2 regions of the Pseudomonas sp. G3-19 genome follow, and region 2 is predicted to be linked to the other one. Evidence: predicted binding sites of a transcription regulator. Region 2 holds the regulator's gene; the other holds the start of a gene.
What was found. Region 2 encodes FliA, which starts transcription of late flagellar genes. Its sites were predicted from a motif close to CTAAAGTTTNNNNNNNNNNNGCCGNTAA; they were not measured.
Positions count from the first base shown of each region.

Region 1: the regulator FliA is predicted to act here: its motif matches at 2,425-2,452, upstream of ACOYXI_RS04555 (methyl-accepting chemotaxis protein).

Region 1 is NZ_JBMPIQ010000003.1:982,258-990,468, reverse strand. It holds gene ACOYXI_RS04570 (phenylacetate--CoA ligase family protein) at 1-639, shown strand, start outside; gene ACOYXI_RS04565 (GNAT family N-acetyltransferase) at 639-1,562, shown strand; gene ACOYXI_RS04560 (hypothetical protein) at 1,611-2,138, opposite strand; gene ACOYXI_RS04555 (methyl-accepting chemotaxis protein) at 2,518-4,509, shown strand; gene ACOYXI_RS04550 (DUF411 domain-containing protein) at 4,674-5,120, shown strand; gene ACOYXI_RS04545 (YqaA family protein) at 5,120-5,554, shown strand; gene ACOYXI_RS04540 (alpha/beta fold hydrolase) at 5,641-6,693, shown strand; gene ACOYXI_RS04535 (D-2-hydroxyacid dehydrogenase family protein) at 6,707-7,660, shown strand.
Region 2 is NZ_JBMPIQ010000003.1:5,991,416-5,999,626, forward strand. It holds gene flhA (flagellar biosynthesis protein FlhA) at 1-1,094, shown strand, start outside; gene flhF (flagellar biosynthesis protein FlhF) at 1,106-2,446, shown strand; gene fleN (flagellar synthesis regulator FleN) at 2,560-3,390, shown strand; gene fliA (RNA polymerase sigma factor FliA) at 3,387-4,127, shown strand; gene ACOYXI_RS27325 (chemotaxis response regulator CheY) at 4,293-4,664, shown strand; gene ACOYXI_RS27330 (protein phosphatase CheZ) at 4,682-5,470, shown strand; gene ACOYXI_RS27335 (chemotaxis protein CheA) at 5,525-7,798, shown strand; gene ACOYXI_RS27340 (protein-glutamate methylesterase/protein-glutamine glutaminase) at 7,848-8,211, shown strand, end outside.

The DNA of each region.
Region 1 (8,211 bases), 5.0 Mb from region 2:
TACGCCAGTGTCGATGCCGGACTGATCGGCGTCAGCACCCGCGATTGCAGCTTGGGCGAACACCGGATGCTGGAGCGGCACAGCGTGCTGGAGATCATCGATGAGGTGAGCGGTGCCGTCATCGAAGAGTGCAACCGTAACGGCAGGCTGGTCCTGACCAATCTCACCCGGCGCCTGATGCCGGTGATCCGCTATCCGGTCGGCGACCTCGCCTGCTGGCGTGAACCGGGAGGGACGCCGATGCGCAAGTTCGCCCTGATGGGCCGCAGCATGAACAGCCAGCGCGTGCGGGTGAGCGTGTTGAGTCTGGATACCGGTGACATCGGCGAGCTGGTGCGCAAGATCGCCGCCAGCGATGGCTGGCAACTGCTCATCGAACAGCGAGCAAGCAAAGATCTGCTGAGCCTCAAGTGGGTACCCTGCACGCGAACGGCTGACATCAGCCAGGCAAGCTCAACCCTGCGCCGTGCGCTGATCAACCAATACCCGCTGATCGAGAAACTGCAGTCCGATCAATTGCTGGAGCTGAACGTGATCGCCTGTGCGAACGATGAACTGACCTGTCATCCACGCTCCGGCAAACATCAGCGGGTCGTGGATCGACGGCTTTATGACCATCCGCAGCAGGGGCAAGCGTGATGGACACGACAACCATCCGCCGCTATCGCGTCGCCGATGCGCCGGCAGTCAGCCGCCTGTTCGAAGAAATCTACGGCGTTCATTATCCTCAACCCCACGTGTATTTGCCCTGGATGATCAGCCAGAACCACAGTGTCGGTCGCTGGCACTCGCTGGTGGCGGTGGTAAACGAGCATATCTGCGGGCATGCCACGTTGTTTCGCCAATCTGGCCGAACCGCACTGGCGGAGCTGGCACTGACCGTGGTGCACCCGGACACTCGCGGGCAAAACATCGCCACCCAGTTGGGCCAGCAGTTGCTGATTCATGCCCAGGCGCTGGATTGCCGAGGCGTGACGATCAAGCAGGTCACGCATCACCCGTATACGCAGCGCATGGCCGCCGGCCTGGGGTTTCACAGCTGTGGTCTGTTGCCCGATTACGCGCCTTCGCCGTTCGGTGGAACCGGGCGGGAGACGATTGTTGTGGGTCACTGCAGCATCGACGGTTATCGGCGCCCGCTGCCGGCGCTGGCCTGGCCGCAGGATTGCCGCGAGCTGATGTCGCGTCTGGAGGCGGTGTTTGGTACCACCGACCATACCGTGCCATGGAAAGGCCCGAAGATCCGCTTCGATCACGTATCCGGGCGCTACGACCTGCTGCTCAAGGCCCTCGATGACAACCTGCTCGAGCAATTGGGACAACTGCCGGCGCACTGGCTGATTTCGATCAGACTCAGACTCGCCCAAGGGTTTTCCAGCGCGCTGCGCAAACTGGCCGATGCCGGTTTCGCTTTCACCGGGATTGTCCCCGATGACCACAGCGACGGCTGGCTGGCCCTGTTTCATCGTGGCTACCAGGCCTCCACGCTGAGCCTGCACTGTCCACACATGCAGCACCTGCAGGATCAGGCGCAGCAGGCCGGCGAAAGGTATCAGGACTAAAAACGAAAACGGCCCACCCAATCAATGGGTGGGCCGTGGGTGACCGGCTCAGGCCTTGGACTTGACGCCTTGATCCACCGGTTTCGCCGCGTTGCCTTCACCGTAGGTTTTCAGGTTCTGCAGCACGTAGATCGCCTTTTTGTATTCGGGGATCAGGTTCTTGCCGTAGGCATTGCCATTGAGGCCATTGTTCTGAATGGCGTCGAGCTGGGTGGCGAAATACTCCAGCGCATTGAATTTTGCATCAGGGTCTTTGGTCACGCCGAAACGGTCGAACTTGTCGCCGGCATTGAGCAATGTAAAGGAGGTGATGTCGGAAATCAGCCCGCGTTCACGCAGAAAAACACTCAGATTGCTCAGTTGCTTGACCGAGACATTCGCCGGATCGAACCCCTTGATGTTCTTGCGCAGGCCCTGCTTGTCCATTTCGGCTGTGTTCAGCGCGTTAGGATTGGTGCCGACCTTGGCGAGCATCTGCTGCACCTTGAGGCTTTGTTTGACCTCTTTCTTCGCGCCTGTATTGCGAACCAGCACCCCTGCCTTGCTCTCCCAGCCGCCGACAATGCCGATCGTCATGAGAAGACTCCCTGTGAAATAACCATGAAATGCCCTTGCTGGACTACTTGAATGCCGGGAAGTATCTACCGGCGAACTGGTGGCACCAACCCTTTTAGTGCAGCCGCTTACAATTTTTGTACATTCTCGATACAAATTACCAGAAGCTCACGGTGTCGCGGTTTCATGGCAGTTTGACGATTGCTCGCGAAGCTTTTTTTGCGTTGGCTGACGAGAGGGTCGATCCATTTGTATCGGAGTCGACACGCCCCTTCCGTCAGCCCGACACTTTCTTGCACCAAAGTACTTAAAGCTTCCCCGTTCGCCGACGATACGCTGGTGTGACCCCGCCGTTTTTCCTCGACCCACAATAAGAATCGCAGCTCAAGGACCGGTATCCATGCCCGCATTCCGCACCATTCAGGCTCGCTACACGTTATTTCTGGTTCTGTTCATCCTGCTGCTGTCGGTGCTGACCGTGGTCGGTATCAGCCAATTGGTTGCCCCCAAGCTGCGGCATACCGAAGAACAGGTGGTGCTCAACCGGATTGCCGAAGTCGCCGAACAGATTCAGGGCGAACTGAACAAAGTCCAGGCGCAACAGCGCAGCATCACCCAGACCATTCCCCTGCTCGACAGCGCGGCCATCGACACAGTGTTGCCGGGCCTGGTGGATCAGTACGGCGAACTGAAAGTCTTCGGTGGCGGGATCTGGCCACTGCCGGGTCAGCGTGAGGCCGGGCGCAACAAGTTCAGCACGTTCTGGCACCGCGACGCCTCGGGCAAACTGGCGGTGAATACCTTCTGGAACAGCGACGCGGCGCCCAACTATTACGACCAGAGCTGGTACAAGGGCGGCATGCAGACCCCGCGCGGCCAGTGCGCCTGGGCCGCTGCCTATAAAGATGACGCGAGTGCCGAGCCGCGCACCAACTGCGCCATGGCGATCCAGAAAAACGGTGCAGCGTGGGGCGTGTCGACCATCGACGTGACGCTGGGCTTCTTCAACGATCTGGTGGCGCGCAAGGAAAAAGACCTCAACGCCGAAATGCTGATCGTCGAGGCCGACGGCAAGATCATCAGCAACAGCTCGCGCATCAGCGGCCCGATCGTGCTGAAGAACATCAGCGAACTGGCCGCCGGTTCGACCTTCGCCAGTCAGGTCAAGGCCGGCCTGCAGAACCGCGATCAGGCGCAACGCGTCGAGTTCGACAACAACGGCGAAGCCAGCACTTTCTTCATGCGCCCGATCGAAGGCACGCCGTGGTTCCTGGCCACCGCCCTGCCAACGAAAATGCTCACCGCCCAGCGTGACGACGTGCTCAGCAGCCTGAGCCTGCTGCAGATTCCACTGGTGATCCTGCTGGTGCTGTTGCAGGTGTATGCGATCCGCCAACTGGTGTCGCGGATGAAAGCGCTGAAAGCCAACATCGACTTGCTGTCCAGCGGCGATGCCGACCTGACCCGGCGCATCACCATCCGTGCCGAAGACGAACTGGGCGCCATCGGCCACTCGGTCAACACCTTCATTGCCTACCTGCAGAACATGATCGGTGAAGTGACGCAGGCCACCGGCGCCATGGCCTCGAGCCTCGATGACCTGCAGCGTACGTCGGCCAACACCAGCCAGATTCTGCTGCGCCATGCTTCGGAAACCGATCAGACCGTTACCGCCATCACCGAAATGAGCTCGACGGCCGAAAGCGTCGCGCAGAACGCCGCAGAAACCGCTGCGTTCACCCAGCGCGCCAACGAAAACGCCGATCGCTCACGGGTGGTGGTTGGTGAAGCCACCAACAGCGTGGTGGCCTTGATCGACGAAGTGGCCAGCGCCACCCAGAAAGTCGAGAGCATGCAGCAGGACGCGCAGCGCATCACCGAGATTCTCGGGGTGATCGGCGCAATCGCCGGGCAGACCAACCTGCTGGCGCTCAACGCCGCCATCGAAGCCGCCCGGGCCGGTGAACAGGGTCGCGGCTTTGCCGTGGTCGCCGACGAAGTCCGCGCCCTCGCCGCTCGCACCCAGGCCAGCACTTCGGAAATCAACGAGATGTTGACCCGCCTGACCCAAGGCGTGAGCTCGTCGGTCAGCGCCATGGAAAACACTCAGGCCAGCTGCCAGTCCGCCGCCGACGCCACGGCGCGGGTCAACTCCGGTCTGGATGAAATGGCCGGCTCGGTCAGCCACATCAACAGCCTCAGCACCCAGATCGCCACCGCTGCCGAACAGCAGAGTGCGGTCACCGAAGAGATCAACCGCAGCATGGTGCAGATCCGCCACATGGTCGAAGAACTGGTGCACAGCGGCCAGGCCAGCGAACTCAACACCCGCCAGTTGCTGGAAGCCAACAACCGGGTGAGCGCGATCATGGGGCGGTTCAAGGTTCGTTGAGCCTGACAGATTTGTAATCTCCCGCTCAGCAGGCTGTCAGGCTTGATCCATGATCATCCTGCCAGCCTGTCTTGTATCAACTTGAAACACTCCGTTGATGCCCGGCAGGATAATCCGGTCAAAATACTTTCCTTTTTGACCGTCATCCTTGTCGAGAGCCCACCATGCGAACCTCCCTGCGACTGGCCGCCCTCAGCGCCCTGCTCCTGTCCTCCCTGGCCCAGGCCGCCGAGCTGATCCCGATCGAAGTGCACCGCGACGCCAATTGCGGCTGCTGCAAAAAATGGATCAGTCACCTCGAAGCCAACGGCTTCAAAGTCGAAGACCATGTCGAAAGCGACATGAGCAGCTTCAAGCAGCAACACGGCGTGCCACCGCGCCTGGGCTCGTGCCATACCGCGCTGATCAACGGCAAGTTCGTCGAAGGCCACGTGCCGGCTGAACAGGTGCTGGCCCTGAGCAAGCGTGACGATCTGCTGGGCGTGGCCGCGCCGGGCATGCCCATGGGGTCACCGGGCATGGAAATGGACGGCATGAGCGATGCCTATCAAGTGATCGGCCTGAAAAAGGACGGCACGGATGTGGTGGTGGCAGACTACCCGGCCCACTGATGGCTGCCGGTTACGTCGGGCTGTTCGCGGCGGCGTTCGGCGCTGCGACGCTGTTGCCGCTGCAATCCGAAGCGCTGCTGGTCGGGCTGATTGCCAGCGACCGTTACTGGCTCTGGGGCCTGCTGGGCGTAGCGACGCTGGGCAACGTCCTCGGTTCGCTGGTCAACTGGTGGCTGGGGCGCGGCCTCGAACGCTTTCAGGATCGACGCTGGTTCCCCGTCAGCCCCAACCACATGGCCACCGCGCGCAAACACTACGAGCGCTATGGTCACTGGTCGCTGCTACTGAGTTGGCTGCCGGTGATCGGTGATCCGCTGACCCTGATCGCCGGCGTCATGCGCGAGCCGCTCGGGCGCTTTCTGCTGATCGTCACGCTGGCCAAAGCTGCGCGTTACGCCGTGGTGGCGATGCTGACCCTGGGCTGGCTCGGTTGAACATTCCAGCCATGGCGTTGCCTGTGGTTAACGTCGCCCTAATCCGGGCGTTCCAGCATCGGCCGATTTCCATGGAGTTTGCCCTTATGTCCGTCACGCTATCCCGCTGGCTGCCTGGCCTGGTCCTGACTGCTGCGCTGCCGCTGTTCGCCCACGCTGCAGCGCCCACTGAAACTGCACCCGCCGATGGCCAGACCTATGGCCCGGAGCTGCAAGGTTTCCAATACCCCTACACGCTCAAACACTTTGCCTTTCAGTCTCAGGGTAAATCCCTGCAAATGGGTTACATGGACGTCGCCGCCCACGGCAAGGCCAACGGGCGCACCGTGGTGCTGATGCACGGCAAGAACTTTTGCGCCGCCACCTGGGACAGTTCAATCAAGGCCTTGAGCGAGGCCGGTTACCGGGTCGTCGCGCCGGATCAGATCGGCTTCTGCACCTCCAGCAAACCCGATCACTACCAGTACAGCTTCCAGCAACTGGCGACCAACACCCAACAGCTGCTCAAGGCCCTGGGCATTCAGAAAGCCACCCTGCTCGGCCATTCCACCGGCGGCATGCTCGCCACTCGCTACGCGCTGCTGTTCCCGGATCAGGTCGAACAACTGGCGCTGGTCAACCCGATCGGCCTGGAAGACTGGAAAGCCCTCGGCGTGCCGTACCGCACCGTGGATCAGTGGTATCAGCGCGAACTCAAAGTCACCGCCCAAGGCATTCGCGACTACGAGCGCAACACCTATTATGACGGCCGCTGGAAACCCGAATTCGACCGCTGGGTCGACATGCTCGCCGGCCTGAGCAACGGCCCGGGCAAAACCCAGGTGGCGTGGAACTCGGCACTGATCTACGACATGATCTTCACCCAGCCGGTGTACTACGAGTTCAAGGACCTGAAGATGCCGACCCTGCTGTTGATCGGCACGTCCGACACCACGGCCATCGGCAAGGATCTCGCGTCACCCGAGGTCAAGGCGAAAATCGGCCATTATGAGGTGCTCGGCAAGCAAGTCGCCAAGCTGATTCCACAATCGACACTGGTGGAGTTTCCCGGCATGGGCCACGCACCGCAGATGGAAGAACCGGCGAAATTTCACCAGGCCTTGCTCGGCTGGCTGAACAACACCAATCCCGTTCGTTGATGAGGTAAGACTGATGGCGGTGCAGATTGCAGTGATCGATGACTGGCAGGACGTGGCACGGGACGTGGTCGACTGGTCGGTGCTCGACAGCATCGGCGAAGTGACGTTTGTGCATGACTACCCGGCGGACAACACCACACTGGCCGAGCGACTGGGCCAGTACCAGGTGATCTGCGTGATGCGCGAGCGCACGCGTTTCGACCAGGACCTGCTGCAGCGCCTGCCCAATCTCAAGCTGCTGGTCACCGGTGGCATGCGTAACGCGGCGCTGGACATGCAGGCGGCCGCTGGCCTCGGGATCAAGGTCTGCGGCACCGACAGCTACAAACACGCGGCGCCGGAACTGACCTGGGCGCTGATCATGGCCGCTACGCGCAATCTGGTGAATGAAGCCAATTCCCTGCGCGCCGGCGGCTGGCAGCAAGGGCTGGGCGGTGATTTGCACGGCAAGACCCTGGGCATTCTCGGTCTGGGCAGCATCGGCCAGAAGGTCGCGCAATTCGGTCAGGTGTTTGGCATGCGCGTGATTGCCTGGAGCGAAAACCTCACCGCTGAACGCGCACAGCAGGCCGGCGTGACCTGGGTCAGCAAGCAGCAACTGTTCGAACAGGCTGACGTGCTGTCGGTGCATCTGGTGCTCAGCGAGCGCAGCCGCGGGCTGGTCGATGCGCAGGCGCTGGACTGGATGAAACCCACCGCGCTGCTGGTCAACACCGCCCGCGGGCCGATCGTCGATGAAGCGGCGCTGATCAAGGCGTTGCAGAAACAGAAGATCGCCGGCGCGGCGCTGGATGTATTCGATCAGGAGCCGCTGCCTGAACTGCACCCGTTCCGCACCTTGGACAACGTGCTGGCCACGCCACATGTGGGGTATGTCAGCCGACAGAACTACGAACAGTTCTTTGCGCAGATGATCGAGGATATTCAGGGGTGGGCCGCCGGGAACCCGCTGCGCCTGTTGAATTGATCGCAACGTTTCGATTGCGGTGAATTGACTGACGCCTTCGCGAGCAAGCCCGCTCCCACATTGGAAATGTGTCGTACCCGAATCAACTGTGGGAGCGAGCATGCTCGCGAAGGGGCCTGAATAGACAACACATCAACAAACTGCCCGCACCACAACAGTGCGCCCTCCCTTTGCACTAGCACAAAATCGTGACCAACCAGTCACCGTTTTAGCCCTCTCCCTCAAAAAAACCTGCCCTTCGTCGGTGCGTTCCTGCTTGCACACCACGGATTTCGCTGCCTGCAAACCGATTGTCGAACAATTTACCCGTTTGCTCTCGCCCGCTCTAGGATCTGGCCTAGACTGACTTTCGCGGATTAAAACCGGCCAGTCACAAACCCGAAAAATTGTCGAAACTTTTGCAGATGGCGGCGGGTCATCTGAAAGGCAGGGTTAACGCGACTGGTGCAATCCTTGCAATGGCCCCTTCACCCATTCTGCTTGCACGTGTTGGGTAGCGTTTGCTCACCGATGCGTGGCGCGTTTGCGCCCGGCCACAGGATTTGGCCACA
Region 2 (8,211 bases):
AGGAACTGTTGCCGTCGCCGGCCCGCGCCATGGAAACCAAGGAGCTGGGCTGGGATGACGTGACGCCGATCGACATGATCGGCCTGGAAGTCGGTTACCGCCTGATCCCGTTGGTGGATCGCAATCAGGGCGGGCAGTTGCTGGCGCGGATCAAGGGCGTGCGCAAGAAGCTCTCGCAGGATCTGGGCTTCCTGATGCCGACCGTGCACATTCGCGACAACCTCGATCTGGCGCCGAGCGCCTATCGCCTGACCCTGATGGGCGTGATCCTGGCCGAAGCCGAGATCTACCCGGATCGCGAACTGGCGATCAACCCGGGGCAGGTCTACGGCACGCTCAACGGCATTACCGCCAAAGATCCGGCTTTCGGCCTGGAGGCGGTGTGGATCGAAGTCAGCCAGCGCGCCCAGGCGCAATCGCTCGGTTACACCGTGGTCGACGCCAGTACCGTGGTCGCGACCCACTTGAACCAGATTCTGTACAAGCACTCCAGCGAGCTGATCGGCCACGAGGAAGTGCAGCAACTCATGCAATTGCTGGCCAAAAGCTCGCCGAAACTGGCTGAAGAGCTGGTGCCGGGTGTGGTTTCGCTGTCGCAGTTGCTCAAAGTGCTGCAGGCGTTGCTCGCCGAACACGTGCCGGTGCGCGATATCCGCAGCATTGCCGAGGCTATCGCCAACAACGCCGCCAAGAGTCAAGATACCGCCGCCTTGGTGGCCGCAGTACGCGTCGGCGTATCCCGCGCCATCGTCCAAAGCATTGTAGGCACTGACTCCGAGCTGCCTGTGATCACCTTGGAACCAAGGTTGGAACAAATATTGCTCAATAGTCTGCAGAAGGCAGGACAAGGCTCTGAAGAGGGCGTTCTGCTGGAGCCAAGCATGGCCGAGAAGCTGCAGCGTTCGCTCATCGAAGCGGCGCAGCGCCAGGAAATGCAAGGTCAACCGGTGATCCTGTTGGTAGCAGGCCCGATCCGCGCGATGCTCTCGCGTTTCGGTCGCCTCGCAGTCCCGGGGCTGCACGTGCTGGCCTATCAGGAAATTCCGGACAACAAGCAAGTGACCATCGTTGCGACAGTAGGGCCCAACGGCTGAGGTAGTGGTTTATGCAAGTTAAGCGTTTTTTCGCCGCCGATATGCGTCAGGCCATGAAGCTGGTTCGTGATGAGCTGGGCGCTGATGCCGCCATCATTGGCAACCGCCGCATTGCCGGCGGCGTCGAGCTGACGGCGGCGCTGGATTACAAATTGTCGGCGCTGGCGCCACGGGTTCCGAACATGGAACTCGAGGACGAGCTGCGCAAGACCCAGTCGCGCATCGTGACCGCCCAGGCCGAACTGAGCCTGCGTGGCGAAGCCGACGGCAACACCAATCGCCAATTGTTCGCCGGGCTGCCGTTGACGGCCGGCCTGCCGCTGACCGCTGCCGAACCGTTGAGCGAACCGACTTACGCCGCCCCGGCGCGTCCAGCGCCCGCGCCTGCACAGTCGTCCGCCGGCATCGATCCGCGTGCGCTGGATTCGATGCGTTTCGAATTGAACAGTCTGCGCGAACTGATGGAAGTGCAGCTCGGCACGCTGGCCTGGAATCAGCTGCAAGGCAGCCGTCCGGCGCAAGCCAATCTGTATCGTCGTCTGCAACGCATAGGTCTGTCCGGGCCGTTGTCGCGCGATCTGCTGGCGATGATTACTGATATCGAAGAGCCGCGTCAGGCCTGGCGCATGCTGCTTGCGCACCTGGCGCGGATGATTGCCGTACCGGAAGTCGAGCCGCTGGAAGAGGGCGGGGTGATTGCCATGGTCGGCCCGGCCGGCATGGGCAAAACCACCACCCTGGCCAAACTCGCCGCGCGCTACGTGCTCAAGTACGGCGCGCAGAATGTCGCGCTGGTCAGCATGGACAGCTTCCGCATCGGCGCGCAGGAACAACTGAAGACGCTGGGGCGGATTCTCAATGTGCCGGTGACCCACGTCGATCCGGGCCAGTCGCTGGTGCAGGCGCTCGACCCGCTGCTGCGCAAGCGCGTGGTGCTGATCGATACCGCCGGCTTGCAGGCCAGCGATCCGGCCTTGCGCATGCAGCTGGAAAGTCTGGCCGGGCGTGGCATCCGTTCAAAAAATTATCTGGTGCTGGCAACCACCAGCCAGAAACAGGTTCTAACCGCCGCTTATCACAGTTACAAGCGTTGCGGGCTTGCCGGCTGCATCCTGACTAAACTGGATGAGACGGCCAGCCTTGGCGAAGTGTTGAGCCTGGCGATCAGTCATGAACTGCCGGTCGCGTACCTGACCGATGGCCCACGGATTCCGGATGATCTGCATCTGCCGCGCCGTCATCAACTGGTCAGCCGCGCCGTCAGCGTGCAAATGCAGGAAGAACCCAGCGAAGAAGCCATGGCTGACATGTTCGCTGATATCTACCACAGCCCGACCAAGCAGGTTGGCTGAGGTAATGAACCGTTTTTGTACCTACATCGATGGTCTGCCATGCATTGTTCCGGTTGAGAACGCGCAGCCAGTAATGTGGCCTCCGTCTATGCAAGACAAGGTAAAGAAATAACATGGGCAGCATGCATCCCGTACAGGTGATCGCGGTGACCGGCGGCAAAGGTGGCGTCGGCAAGACTAACGTGTCAGTGAACTTGTCTCTGGCGCTGGCAGAGCTTGGCCGTCGGGTCATGCTGCTGGACGCCGATCTGGGGCTGGCGAACGTCGACGTTCTGCTGGGACTGACCCCCAAACGTACTCTGGCCGATGTGATCGAAGGCCGCTGTGAGCTGCGCGACGTGCTGTTGCAGGGCCCCGGCGGGATCCGCATCGTGCCGGCCGCTTCCGGCACCCAAAGCATGGTGCACCTGAGCCCGGCGCAACATGCCGGTCTGATTCAGGCCTTCAGCGACATCGGCGACAACCTCGATGTGCTGGTGATCGACACCGCTGCAGGTATTGGTGACTCGGTAGTCAGTTTTGTCCGCGCCGCGCAGGAAGTGTTGCTGGTGGTCTGCGACGAGCCGACCTCGATCACCGACGCCTACGCGCTGATCAAACTGCTCAACCGCGACTACGGCATGAACCGCTTCCGCGTGCTGGCCAACATGGCGCAGAGCCCGCAGGAAGGGCGCAACCTGTTCGCCAAGTTGACCAAGGTCACGGATCGCTTCCTCGACGTCGCCTTACAATACGTCGGCGCCGTGCCGTACGACGAAAGCGTGCGCAAGGCAGTGCAGAAGCAGCGAGCGGTCTATGAAGCCTTTCCGCGTTCCAAGTGCGCGCTGGCGTTCAAGGCGATCGCGCAGAAGGTCGATACCTGGCCGCTGCCTGCCAACCCGCGCGGCCACCTTGAGTTTTTCGTCGAGCGCCTCGTGCAGCAAACAGCAGGGCCTGTGTTATGACCGCGAGCGGTATGAACTACTACAAGAAGTCGGCACGTGACGCGCAGTACGAGTTGATCGAGCGTTACGCGCCACTGGTCAAGCGCATTGCCTATCACTTGCTGGCGCGCTTGCCGGCGAGTGTGCAGGTTGAAGACCTGATTCAGGCCGGGATGATCGGCCTGCTCGAAGTCTCAACCAAATATGACGCCAGCAAAGGCGCCAGTTTCGAAACGTACGCGGGCATCCGGATCCGCGGCGCGATGCTCGATGAAGTGCGCAAAGGGGATTGGGCACCGCGCTCGGTTCACCGCAATACCCGTATGGTCAGCGATGCCATTCGCTCAATTGAAGCTAAAACCGGCCGTGACGCTAAAGATCACGAGGTTGCGGCCGAACTCCAATTGAGTCTCGACGATTACTACGGGATTTTGAATGACACCCTGGGCAGCCGGCTGTTCAGTTTCGACGATCTGTTGCAGGACGGCGAACACGAAGGGCTGCACGAGGATGGCGCCAGTGCTCATCTTGAGCCGTCACGCGATCTGGAAGATGAACGCTTTCAGGCGGCGCTGGCGGACGCGATTGCCAATTTGCCGGAGCGTGAGCGACTGGTGTTGGCGCTGTACTACGACGAAGAGCTGAACCTCAAGGAGATCGGTGAAGTCCTTGGCGTCAGTGAATCGCGGGTCAGCCAGTTACACAGCCAGTGCGCGGCCCGTTTGCGGGGGCGTTTGGGGGAGTGGCGAGCGCGCTGAAGGCAGTGTGGGGACACTGCGAACGAGGCTGGTGCGGTGAGAACGGCACCGGTCTTGCTCTGTTGTGCTCCAGACAGTCTTCGAGTGCTGCGCCGATTGATTGAAGTGGCGCGTCCAGGTGCTGGGCGCGTTTAAGACTGCTTGGAGGTCGAATTGAACAAAGACATGAAAATCCTCATCGTTGATGACTTCTCAACGATGCGGCGGATCATCAAGAACCTGCTGCGCGATCTCGGGTTCACCAACACCGTCGAGGCCGACGATGGCACTACCGCCATTCCGGTACTCAACAGCGGCAGCATCGACTTTCTGGTAACGGACTGGAACATGCCGGGCATGACCGGTATCGACTTGCTGCGCCACGTGCGTGCCGATGAAAAACTCAAGCACCTGCCGGTGCTGATGGTGACCGCTGAAGCCAAGCGCGAGCAAATCATCGAGGCCGCTCAGGCCGGTGTGAACGGCTACGTGGTCAAACCTTTCACGGCTCAGGCGTTGAAAGACAAAATCGAGAAGATTTTCGAACGCATCGGCTGATGACGCGCGGGGGAGCTATGGAGCATAACGAATCTTCACAGGGCGATTTCGAGTCGACCCTGAAAAAACACGCGGTCGAACTGGTCGAGAGCCTTGAAAAAGGCAGGTTCGGCGACGCTGTGCAACTGATCCATGAGCTCAATCAGACCCGTGACCGCGGCCTGTATCAGGAAGTGGGCAAGCTCACACGCGAACTGCACAGTGCGATCGTCAATTTCCAGATCGATCCGCACATGCCGCAGGCCGAGGAAGTGTCGCAAATCACCGACGCCACCGAACGCCTGGGCTATGTGGTCAAGCTGACCGAAGCCGCGGCCAACCGCACCATGGATCTGGTGGAAAGCGCCACCCCGGTGGTCAATGGCCTGGCTGAAGAAGCCCAGGCGCTGAGCACCGATTGGGGCCGCTTCATGCGTCGTGAAGTCGGAGCTGAAGAGTTCCGCGAACTGGCGCGCCGGGTCGACGGTTTTCTGTCACGCAGCAGCACGGACAACCGTGCGGTGTCGAGCAACCTCAACGACATCCTGCTGGCTCAGGATTACCAGGACCTCACCGGTCAAGTGATCAAGCGTGTGACCCAACTGGTCACCGAAGTCGAAAGCAATTTGCTCAAACTCGTCCTCATGGCCAGTCAGGTTGACCGCTTTGCGGGCATCGAACACGACCGTGCCGCGATGCTTGCAGAAAAAGATCCACAAAAACATCTCTCGCAGGGTGAAGGTCCGCAGATTCATGCCGATAAACGAGAAGACGTTGTGTCCGGTCAGGACGATGTGGACGATTTGTTATCCAGCCTCGGATTCTAGAGTTTTGGAATTTTAGGTTTTTTGGGTTTTTAGACCTGTAGGAGCACCCCATTAATGAGCTTCGGCGCCGATGAAGAGATCCTTCAGGATTTCCTGGTTGAGGCCGGCGAGATTCTTGAGCAACTGTCCGAGCAACTGGTCGAGCTGGAAAGCCGCCCGGATGACGCAGATCTGCTCAACGCAATTTTTCGCGGTTTCCACACTGTAAAAGGGGGCGCCGGCTTCCTTCAGCTCAACGAGCTGGTGGAGTGCTGTCACATCGCCGAAAACGTGTTCGACATCCTGCGCAAGGGTGAGCGGCGCGTTGATGCAGAACTGATGGACGTGGTGCTTGAAGCACTGGACGCGGTGAACAGCATGTTCAGCGAAGTCCGTGAACGTGCACCGATCACTGCTGCAACCCCGGAACTGCTGGCCGCCCTGGCGCGTCTGGCCGAGCCGCAAACGGCCGACGAAGCCCCGGCTTCGCCAGTGGCCGAGATGATCGAAGAACTGGTCGTCGAAGGCGATTCCGGCGACATCACCGATAACGAATTTGAACAGCTGCTGGATTCGCTGAACGCCGTCAAGGCCGAAGCCGAAGCCCCGGCCGCTGCTGCACCTGCGCCGGCTGCCGATGCGGCCGCCAGCGATGAAATCACCGACGCCGAATTCGAGTCGTTGCTCGATCAACTGCACGGCAAAGGCCAGTTCGCGCCAGACGCCGTCGCACCGACCGCGGCCGCTCCAGCGGCACCGGAGGCGGGTGACAGCTCGGACATCACCGACGACGAATTCGAAGCACTGCTCGATCAGTTGCACGGCAAGGGCAACTTTGCCGTGGAAGCGCTGGAATCGGCTATCGCCTCGGCACCGGTTGCGCCTGCCGCACCGGCGGCGGCCGCTGCCGGCAGCGATCTGATCAGCGATCACGAGTTCGAATCGCTGCTCGACGAGCTGCACGGCAAAGGCAAGTTCACCGACGTTGGCGCCGCTGCTGCAGGCACCGCGTCGACTGTGGCCGCGCCTGCCGCCAAGGCTGCTGCCGCTCCGGCCGCTGTGCCTAAGGCTGCGCCCAAGCCTGAGCCGAAAGCCGAAGCGCCAAAACCGGCCGCCGCTGCTGCACCGGCGCCGGCCCGTGCTGCCGCTGCTCCGCCGCCGGAAAAACCGGCGAGCGAAGCCGAGACCACCGTGCGGGTCGATACCGCGCGTCTCGACGAAATCATGAACATGGTCGGCGAGCTGGTGCTGGTGCGTAACCGTCTGGTGCGCCTGGGTCTCAACAGCGGCGACGAAGCCATGTCCAAGGCCGTGTCGAACCTCGACGTGGTCACGGCTGACTTGCAGACCGCGGTGATGAAGACCCGGATGCAGCCGATCAAGAAGGTCTTCGGGCGCTTCCCGCGTCTGGTTCGCGACCTCGCGCGTCAGTTGAAGAAAGAGATCAATCTGGAACTGGTGGGTGAAGAAACCGACCTCGACAAAAACCTTGTCGAGGCCCTGGCCGACCCGTTGGTCCACTTGGTGCGTAACGCGGTCGACCACGGCATCGAATCGCCGGAAGAACGCGAAGCTTCCGGCAAGGCCCGTGGCGGTCGCGTGGTACTGGCCGCCGAGCAGGAAGGCGATCACATCCTGTTGTCGATCTCCGACGACGGCAAGGGCATGGACCCGAACGTGCTGCGTTCGATCGCGGTAAAACGCGGTGTGATGGACAAGGACGCGGCCGATCGCCTGAGCGATACCGAGTGCTACAACCTGATTTTCGCCCCGGGTTTCTCGACCAAGACCGAGATCTCCGACGTGTCCGGCCGCGGTGTCGGCATGGACGTGGTGAAAACCAAGATTTCCCAGCTCAACGGTTCGATCAACATCTACTCGACCAAGGGCCAGGGCTCGAAGATCGTCATCAAGGTGCCGCTGACGCTTGCGATCATGCCGACCCTGATGGTGATGCTCGGCAATCAGGCGTTTGCGTTCCCGTTGGTCAACGTCAACGAAATCTTCCACCTCGACCTGTCGACCACCAACGTGGTGGATGGCCAGGAAGTGGTGATCGTGCGGGACAAGGCGCTGCCATTGTTCTACCTCAAGCGCTGGCTGGTCAGCTCCGCCGCTCACGAAGAGCAGCGCGAAGGCCATGTGGTGATCCTTTCGGTGGGCACCCAGCGGATCGGCTTCGTCGTCGATCAACTGGTCGGCCAGGAAGAAGTGGTCATCAAGCCATTGGGCAAAATGCTGCAGGGCACTCCGGGCATGTCCGGCGCCACCATCACCGGTGACGGCCGCATCGCGCTGATCCTTGATGTTCCAAGCATGCTCAAGCGTTACGCGACGAAGCGTATTTGAATCCGGGGCAGCGGGGCGACGACGTCCCGCTGCACCTAATGGAGTGTTTATGGCAGTCAAAGTCCTGGTGGTGGACGATTCGGGTTTTTTCCGCCGCCGCGTCTCGGAAATTCTTTCAGCAGATCCGAGCATCCAGGTGGTCGGTACGGCCACCAACGGTAAAGAGGCGATCGATCAGGCCCTGGCCCTCAAGCCGGACGTGATTACCATGGACTACGAGATGCCGATGATGGATGGCATCACGGCGGTGCGGCACATCATGCAGCGCTGCCCGACCCCGGTGTTGATGTTCTCCTCGCTGACGCACGAAGGCGCCCGGGTCACCCTGGATGCGCTGGACGCTGGTGCGGTGGATTTCCTGCCGAAGAATTTCGAAGACATCTCGCGCAACCCCGAGAAGGTCAAGCAACTGC